DNA from 2 places in the Methylobacterium sp. Leaf89 genome. Region 2 is predicted to be linked to the other one. Evidence: predicted binding sites of a transcription regulator. Region 2 holds the regulator's gene; the other holds the start of a gene.

Region 1 (4,756 bases), on a different contig from region 2:
CCATCGCCCAGATACCGTCATTGCGACCGGTGCGGGAGGGCGCGTTGCCGTCCGTGGCGACCCAGAGCCGGCCGAGGCCGTCGACCGAGCAATTGTCCGGCATCCCGAACCAGCCGTTCGTCGTGGTGGCCGACGAAAAGGTGGCGCCGACCTGGGCGATGCTCGGATCGCCGCAGCGGACCAGGATCTCCCAGGTGAATCCGGTGGCGGCATGGTCGCCGTCGTCGGGGGTGAGCTCGACGATGTGGCCGAAGCGGTTGTCGGCCCGCGGGTTGGCGGCATCGACCTGATCGGCCTTGCGCTTCCCGTTGTTGGTCAGCATCACGTAGACCTTGCCGGTCTTCGGGTTGGCCTCGACGTCCTCGGGCCGGTCCATCTTGGTGGCCCCGAGCCGGTCGGCGGCGAGCCGGGCGCCGATCACCACGTCGGCCTGGGATGCAAAGCCGTTCTCGGGCGTCAGCGGACCCTGCCCGAAGACCAGCGGCATCCAGGTGCCGCGCCCGTCGGCGTCGAAGCGGGCGACATGCAGGGTGCCGGAATCGAGGAGGTCGCGGTCGCCGCTGTCGGCCCGGCCCAGGGTGACGAACTTGTAGACGTAGTCGAAACGCTCGTCGTCGCCCTGGTAGATCACGTACTGTCCGGCCTTCGCGACGATGCCGGCCGCGCCCTCGTGCTTGAAGCGCCCCAGGGCCGTGCGCTTCTTGGGGACGCTCGTCGGGTCGAAGGGGTCGATCTCCACCACCCAGCCGAAGCGGTTCGGCTCGTTGGGCTCGCGGCCGAGGTCGAAGCGCGGGTGGAAGCGGCCCCAGGCATAGGCGTTGGCCGGCAGGTTGAAGCGCTTATGGTTGGCGGCCTCCGGCGAGTCCTTCGGCAGGGCGCCGGAGAAGTAGTAGTTGATGTTCTCCTCGCAGGTCAGCCACGTGCCCCAGGGGGTCGTGCCGCCGGCGCAGTTGTTGATCATCCCGAGGGCCGACCGGCCGCTGGGATCGGCGCCGGTCCGCACCCGGTCGGTGCCGGCGGCCGGGCCGGTCAGCGCCATCGGCGTCGTGGCGGTGATGCGGCGGGCGTATTTGGAATCCGGCACCACCGTCCAGCGGCCGTCCCGGCGCCGGATCTCGAGGACCGAGCCGCCATGGGCCGCCATCTCGATGTCGACGAGCGCCCGCGTCATGCCCTGGAAGTCCACCGCCTTGCCGTCCTGGCGCCCGAGGCCGGGGAACATGAGTTCCTCGTTGGTGTATTCGTGGTTGACGACGAGGAGGCCGTGCGCCGCCGGGTCGGCCGCCCCCGGCATGGGGAAGTAGCCGACGAAGTCGTTGTTGTAGCCGAACTGCTGGGCCTGTGCCGCCGCGGACTGATTGCGCGGGTCGAAGGCGGGCGCGCCGGGCAGCACCGGGTCGCCCCAGCGGATCAGGATCTCGGCATCGTGCCCGGCGGCGACGTGGTGGTGCGCGTCCGAGCCGGCCTCGATCTCCGCGAACGGGAATCGGGAGTCGCTGGCCGGCGACGCCGGACCCACCGCCCCGCCGGCGGCCAGGGCGCGGGGCGTCACCACCGCCGCGATGGCGCCGACCCCGAGGAGCCCGCGCAGGAGGTCGCGCCGGTCGAAGCGCGCCGCCACCACGTCGCCGAAGGTCGGGTTGGCGCTGCCGTTCGACCCGCGATCCTCGGCGGCCTCGGCGGCCTGCGAGCGGTTCTGGTTCGATGCGGTCATGGCGTGGCGGGTCCGGTGCGGGGCGCGGGCTGACGACCGTCCCCGCTACCCCGCCCGCATGGCACCGGTGTGACAGCGGCCGGTGCCCCGGCCACCGATCCTTAAGCCTTCCGGCGTGCCGCGGCGGCGGGCTTCTCGGCCGCAGCCTTGGTGCTCTTCGCCGGTTTCTTGGCGGCCGTCGCCTTCGCGGCGGGCTTGGCCGAGGCCTCGTCCCCGTCCGCTGCAGCCGTCTTCCCGGCGGCCTTCGCCGCAGGGGCCTTCTTGACCGCCGCCTTCTTCGCCGGGGCCTTGGCGCCCGCCGCCTTGCGGGCCGGAGCCTTCTTCTTGCCCCCGCCCGCGGCTTCCCGGGCGGCGATCAGCTCCAGTGCCTGGGGCAGGTCGACCGCCTCGGCCGCCATGGTCTTGGGCAGCGTCGCGTTGGTGGTACCGTCGGTGACGTAGGGGCCGTACTTGCCCGACTTCACCACGATGGGCTTGCCCGTCTCCGGGTGCTCGCCGAGGGGCCGGCCCGGATCGGCCGCCGGCCCGCGCCGGCCGCCGCCCTGCTCCTTGGCGACGATGAGGTCGATGGCCCGGTTGGCGCCGATCTCCAGCACGTCGTCGTCGCGCCCGAGATTCGCGTACATCTTGCCGTGCTGCACGTACGGCCCGAAGCGCCCGAGATTGGCCAGGATCGGCTCGCCGGTCTCGGGGTGGCGGGCCACCTCGCGCGGCAGGGCGAGCAGCTTCAGGGCCATCTCCAGGTCGACCGAGGACGGGCTGGTGCCCTTCGGAATCGAGGAGCGCTTGGGCTTGGGCGCCTCCTTCTCGGCCGCGGCCTCGCCGAGCTGGACGAAGGGACCGAAGCGGCCGTCGCGCACCGTCACGGGCAGGCCGGAGGCGGGATCGTTGCCGAGCACCCGCGTGCCGGGCTGACCGCCGTTCTCCGACGAGCCCTCGCCGTCGCCCTCGACGCCCGAGGCGGCGAGCTGGCGGGTGTACTTGCACTCCGGATAGTTCGAGCAGCCCACGAAGGCGCCGAACTTGCCGAGCTTCAGGGAGAGCTGGCCGGAGCCGCAGGTGGGGCAGGTGCGCGGGTTCGAGCCGTCGGCCTTCTCCGGGAAGATGTGGGCGCCGAGCAGGTCGTTGAGCGCGTCGAGCACCTCCGCGACGCGCAGCTCCTTGGTGCCGGCGATCGCGGCGGAGAAGTCGCGCCAGAAGTCGCGCAGCACCTCGCGCCAGTCGATCTCGGCGTTCGAGACCCGGTCGAGCTGCGTCTCGAGGTCGGCGGTGAAGTCGTACTCGACGTAGCGCTTGAAGAAGCTCTCCAGGAAGCCGGTGACGAGGCGGCCCTTGTCCTCAGCCACGAGGCGCTTCTTGTCGATCCGCACGTATTCGCGGTCGCGCAGGGTCTGCAGCACGGCGGCGTAGGTGGAGGGCCGGCCGATGCCGAGCTCCTCCATGCGCTTGACGAGGCTGGCCTCGGAATAGCGCGGCGGCGGCTCGGTGAAGTGCTGGGTCGAGGCGATGCGCTCGCGCTTGAGCGGGTCGCCCGCCTTCATGGGCGGCAGGCGCCGGCCGTCCTCGTCCTCCTCGTCGTCCTTGCCCTCCTGGTAGAGGGTGAGGAAGCCGTCGAACTTCACCACCTGGCCGGTGGCGCGCAGCTCCAGGGTGCGCGGCCCGACCTGGGCGACGACGTCCACCGTCGTCCGCTCTAGCTCGGCCGATTCCATCTGGCTCGCCACCGTGCGGGTCCAGATCAGCTCGTAGAGCTTGGCCTGCTCGGCATCGACGGTGCGGGCCACCGCCTTGGGCAGACGGCCCATGTCGGTGGGGCGCACGGCCTCGTGCGCCTCCTGGGCGTTCTTGGCCTTGACGCTGTATTTGCGCGGCGCGCCCGGCAGGTAGCGCTCGCCGTATTCCTGGGCGACGACCCGGCGCACGTCGGCGATGGCTTCGGGCGCCATGTCGACGCCGTCGGTCCGCATGTAGGTGATGAGGCCCACCGTCTCGCCGTCGATCTCTACACCCTCGTAGAGCTTCTGGGCGGCGCGCATGGTCTGGGCCGGCGCCATCCCGAGCTTGCGGGAGGCCTCCTGCTGCAGGGTCGAGGTGGTGAAGGGCGGGGCGGGGTGGCGCTTGGCGGGCTTGGCCTCGACGCTGCCGACCGAGAAGGTGCCGAGCTCGAGGTCGCGCTTGAAGGCCGCCGCCTCCTCGCCGGTGCCGACGTCCAGGCGCTGGATGCGCTTGCCGTCCGCGCCGGTGAGGCGGGCCTCGAAGCTGGCGCCGGTCTCCGTCACCAGGGTCGCCACCAGGGACCAGTATTCCCGCGGCTTGAAGACCTCGATCTCGCGCTCGCGCTCGCAGACGAGGCGCAGCGCCACCGACTGCACGCGCCCGGCCGAGCGGGCGCCGGGCAGCTTGCGCCACAGCACCGGCGAGAGGTTGAAGCCCACGAGGTAGTCGAGCGCCCGGCGGGCCAGGTAGGCGTCGACCAGCGCCTGGTCGATCTGCCGAGGCTGGCGCATGGCGGTCTCCACCGCCGTCTTGGTAATGGCGTTGAAGGTCACGCGCTCCACCGGCATGCCCTTGAGGGCGCGGCGGGCGGTGAGCGCCTCGACCACGTGCCAGGAGATCGCCTCGCCCTCGCGATCCGGGTCGGTGGCGAGAATCAGGCCGTCGGCGCCCTTGAGCGCCTTGACGATGTCGGAGACGCGCTTCGATCCGCGATCGTCGAGCTCCCACAGCATGTGGAAGTCCGCCTCCGGATCGACGGAGCCGTCCTTGGCCGGAAGGTCTCGGATATGGCCGAACGAGGCGAGAACCTCGTAGTCGCGGCCGAGATACTTGTTGATCGTCTTGGCCTTGGCCGGCGACTCGACGACGACGACTTTCATGTGCTGGTACTAGCCTCTCGTCAGGGCCTGACCCGCAGCAACGTCCATGCGCAGATTGTGCGGGGGGCGTCGCCACCCGTCCGGAGAGGGGGTCGGCGCGGGGGAGAAGTGGGTCAAGCCCAGGGGGATGTCAAATGCCCCCCCCTGGCCCGGCCCGGCCTCACCC
Region 2 (4,756 bases):
TTCAACGAGGCCGACGGCATGCAGCTGAACGCCCTGATGGCCCTCGGCTGCATCCTCTTCGTCATCACCTTCTTCGTCCTGATCGTCGCGCGCCTCCTCACCCGCCGCGCGAAGGTCGCCTGAGGCCAGCCTCACCGAGTCGTCAGGAGCCGCATCATGGACGCCGCGAACCCCCTCACCACCGCCGCCCCGGCCCGGATCAGCCGGGTCCGGCCCGGCCGCCGGGTCGCCGACCGGATCCTGATCCTGGCGAGCACGATCGCCACGCTGGTGGGCATCGTCGTGCTCGGCTCGATCCTGTTCATGCTGGTGGTCGAGGGCATCAAGGGCGTCTCGCCGACCCTCTTCACCGCCCCGACGCCGGGGCCCGGTTCCGAGGGCGGCGGCATCGCCAACGCGATCCTCGGCAGCCTGGTGATGACCCTCCTGGCCATCCTGGTGGCGACGCCCGTCGGCGTGATGGCGGGGACGTTCCTGGCCGAGTACGGCCGCAACTCGAAGATCGCCGACGTCATCCGCTTCCTCAACGACATCCTGCTCTCGGCGCCCTCGATCCTCATCGGCCTGTTCGTCTACACGCTGATGGTGCGCCCCATGGGCTCCTATTCCGGCTGGGCCGGCGCGGTGGCGCTGGCCATCATCGCCACCCCGGTGATCGTGCGCACCACCGAGGACATGCTGCGACTCGTGCCCTCGACCCTGCGCGAGGCCGGCGCCGCGCTGGGCGCCCCGCCCTCCATCGTCATCCGGAGCATCACCTGGCGCGGCGCCAGCGCCGGCATCGTCACCGGCATCATCCTGGCCCTGGCCCGCATCGCCGGCGAGACCGCGCCGCTGCTCTTCACCGCGCTTAACAACAACAGCTGGTTCGCCCCCAATCTGATGGGCGGCGTGCCGAACCTGCCCGTGATGATCTACCAGTTCGCCCTCTCGCCCTATCCGAACTGGCAGCAGCTCGCCTGGGCCGGCGCCCTCCTCATCACCGTCACGATCCTCGCCCTGTCGATCGTGGCCCGCTTCGTCATCAAGACCGAGCGGTCGCGCTGACCACCCGCGCGCCGCCTGTCCCCGCCGCTTCGCCCGATAGGATCTTGAACCGATGAACGCCGCCCCCGGGATCACGTCCGCGCAGCTCACCGGACGCCACAAGGCCGACGAGTCCTCACCGGTCCGCATCGCCGTCAAGGACCTGAACTTCTACTACGGCAGCTTCCACGGCCTGAAGTCGGTCAACCTCAACTTCCACGACCGCCAGGTCACGGCGCTGATCGGCCCGTCGGGCTGCGGGAAGTCCACCCTGTTGCGCACCTTCAACCGGATCTACAGCCTGTATCCGGACCAGCGCGCGGAAGGGGAGATCCTCCTCGACGGCCAGAACGTCCTGGATTCCGGGGTCGACCTGAACGAGCTGCGCTCGCGCATCGGCATGGTGTTCCAGAAGCCGACCCCGTTCCCGATGTCGATCTACGACAACGTCGCCTTCGGCCTGCGCCTCTACGAGAAGCTGCCCAAGGCCGACCTCGACATGCGCGTCGAGGAATCCCTGCGCAAGGCCGCCCTCTGGGACGAGGTGAAGGACAAGCTCAAGCAATCCGGCATGGGCCTCTCGGGCGGCCAGCAGCAGCGCCTCTGCATCGCCCGCACGGTGGCCCAGCGCCCCGAGGTGATCCTGTTCGACGAGCCGACCTCGGCCCTCGACCCGATCTCGACGGGCCGCATCGAGGAGCTGATCGAGCAGCTGCGTTCGGAATTCACCATCGTCATCGTCACGCACAACATGCAGCAGGCGGCGCGCATCTCGCAGTTCACCGCCTTCATGTATCTCGGCGAACTGGTGGAGTTCGGGCCCACCACGCGCATCTTCATGAATCCGGAAAAGCGCCAGACGCAGGACTACATCACCGGCCGCTTCGGCTGATCCTCCGCCGGCCGGTCTCGGCCCGCGTCCCCCATCACCGCCAGGGCGGGCCCCGGACAGGCGGGCCCGATCGAGGAGCGAACCCCATGCCCGACCACATCGTCAAATCCTACGATACGGACCTCGAGGACCTGCGCCGCTCGATCTCCGAGATGGGCGGCATCGCCGAGAAGATGATGACCGAGGCCGGCGAGGCCCTGGTGCGCCGGGACGCGCCCCTGGCCCAGGCGGTGATCGCCGCCGACGCCCGCCTCGATACCCTCCAGCGCGAGATCGAGGAGCGGGCGATCCTGCTCATCGCCCGGCGCCAGCCCCTGGCCATCGACCTGCGCGAGACCGTGACGGCGATCCGCGTGTCGAACGATCTCGAACGCATCGGCGACCTCGCCAAGAACGTCGCCAAGCGCGTCGTGGCGATCGCCGACCAGATCCAGCCGCAGAAGATCGTCATCGGCGTCCAGCACATGAGCGACCTGGTGCAGGAGCAGCTCAAGGACGTCCTCGACGCCTATGCCAGCCGCGACACCAAGGCGGCCCTCGACGTCTGGGAGCGCGACGACGCCATCGACGCCCTCTACAATTCCCTGTTCCGCGAGCTCCTGACCTACATGATGGAGGACCCGCGCAACATCTCGTTCTGCACGCATCTCCTGTTCGTGGCCAAGAACATCGAGCGCATCGGCGACCACACCACCAACATCGCCGAGACGATCCACTACCTCGTCACCGGCGAGAACCTCCTGGCCGAGCGCGAGCGCCCGAAGAACGACGCGTCCAACTACGCCACCGTGGACATGCCCGGCGCGGCCTGACCCCCGTGCCGGTCTGATCGAAAGCGCACGATGAGTACGCGTATCCTGATCGTCGAGGACGAGGAGGCCCTGACCCTCCTCCTCCGCTACAACCTCGAGGCCGAGGGGTTCATCGTCGACTCGGCCGCCCGCGGCGACGAGGCGGACCTGCGCCTGCAGGAGCAGGTGCCCGACCTCGTCCTGCTCGACTGGATGCTGCCGGCCCTGTCGGGGATCGAGCTCTGCCGCCGCATCCGCGCCCGGCGCGAGACCGAGCGGCTGCCGGTCATCATGCTCACGGCGCGGGGCGAGGAGGGCGACCGCATCCGGGGCCTCGGAACGGGCGCCGACGACTACATCGTGAAGCCGTTCTCGGTGCCGGAGCTCCTCGCCCGGGTCCGCGCCCTGCTGCGCCGGGCCAAGCCGGCCCACGTCGCCAACCTGCTGGTGGCCGGCGACATCGAGCTCGACCGGGTCAGCCACCGCATCCGCCGGGAAGGCCGCGAGATCCATCTCGGGCCGACCGAGTTCAAGCTCCTCGAATTCCTGATGCAGAGCCCCGGCCGGGTGTTCTCGCGCGAGCAGCTCCTCGACGGCGTCTGGGGCCACGACGTCTACATCGACGAGCGCACGGTCGACGTCCATGTCGGGCGCCTGCGCAAGGCCCTGAACCGCCCGCGCCAGAGCGACCCGATCCGCACGGTCCGCGGCTCGGGCTACTCCTTCGACGAGATGTTCGAGGCCGACGCCGAGTAGAAAGGGCAGCATAAAAGACTTTAAAATTATAACTTATACATCAAATACTAATATTTTATAATATGTAGATTTCTTCGAGTTGTATTCAAGAGGGTATTGATTTTACTGCGGATGAATTCTATTTTTCGAAATGAAATATTTGAAATACAATGTCTGAGAAAGTAAGTCTTCAGGTTATGCTTTGTAGCTTTTATTTATAGCTGCATTTACAAGAGCGGTTTGCAGTTTTGTCATTATGCCAAACGCTCTATCTCGGCGTTTAATTAACGTGGTCTCCGATGGGGATGCAGAAGATCCATGTGCAATCTCATTCCTAGGATCGCACAATTCAAAATTTATAAAAACCTCGTCTTCAAAAAAGGGTGTTGGATCTATTCCCGTCATTGAACACAATTGTTCCAAAACCTCGAACCGCAAATTTGACTTTGTGTCTATCATTTTTCGGAACGCATTTCTATTTATATTGTCTCTTGCCTGCATAACTTGTGGGAGGAGCATGACTGCGGTTTTAGCAGGTGCTCTACCAATTTCCTGTAGTCGGTTTAAATTATATAAGTAATAAAAGGCTGGGTGTAGATCTTTATATTTTACGTTCTTGTAACTTACATGCTCAAGATACCGTTGGAAACACGCGCGGCCAAAGCCCTCCCAATGCGCATAGAGGAGTGGCACCGCGGCTCGGATAAGCACAACTTTAGTTGCAAGATCTGTGCTTCTCATAGTAGTAATTAGTGATGTTAGCTCTTTTCGCCTCCATACAAGATCGGTATCCAGAATCTCCTGCAGGGCGCTCGGCGTTACTGGTTTCACTGCTGAAACCATTCTCTGCCAAATGGAAGAGTTTTTTGAATCCGAGTTGTGCCTCTAACACCACCCTTAGTAAAATCACTGACTTCGGCTCGTGTCCAGAGATCTTTTGCTCTTTGCAATACAAAACCTCCGGGATTGGATTTTCTTAGGATCGCTTTTCTATTTTGAGCAACTCCCAAAAAGATTGCTTCAAAACCTGCTTGGCCAACTTTACCGCTGAAGGTCCCGTTTCGATAACGTTTCAGTATATTTGGCTCACCTGTAGAGTGAACTAAATCGATTGTTTCCTCAAATATTTTTATGAGAGATTGCCAATTGCTTCCATCCTCATCTGCAATTTCTATAACACCGTTATTGAGGTACTCTTCTATATCCCACCTTTTGTCGTAATCGACAAACATGAATACCAAAAAGCGGGTTACGTAGTCCATCAGGGCTTGAGTTTCTATTCCACGTTCGCTCGGCTGCATGATCGCTTTGA

The links. The regulator PhoB, encoded in region 2, activates phosphate uptake and scavenging genes when phosphate is short. The targets are predictions, from matches to a motif close to TGTCATNNANCTGTCAT.
Region 1: ASF18_RS00095 (PhoX family phosphatase) is a predicted target of PhoB. The motif match lies at 1,773-1,789, and genes of this name have one in related genera.

The regions. Positions count from the first base shown of each region.
Region 1 is NZ_LMML01000001.1:15,815-20,570, reverse strand. Features, by position in the region: gene ASF18_RS00095 (PhoX family phosphatase) at 1-1,714, opposite strand, end outside; gene topA (type I DNA topoisomerase) at 1,816-4,590, opposite strand; gene ASF18_RS00085 (AI-2E family transporter) at 4,751-4,756, opposite strand, start outside.
Region 2 is NZ_LMML01000008.1:35,594-40,349, reverse strand. Features, by position in the region: gene pstC (phosphate ABC transporter permease subunit PstC) at 1-123, shown strand, start outside; gene pstA (phosphate ABC transporter permease PstA) at 157-1,047, shown strand; gene pstB (phosphate ABC transporter ATP-binding protein PstB) at 1,100-1,918, shown strand; gene phoU (phosphate signaling complex protein PhoU) at 2,005-2,730, shown strand; gene phoB (phosphate regulon transcriptional regulator PhoB) at 2,761-3,465, shown strand; gene ASF18_RS22785 (DUF262 domain-containing protein) at 4,272-4,756, opposite strand, start outside.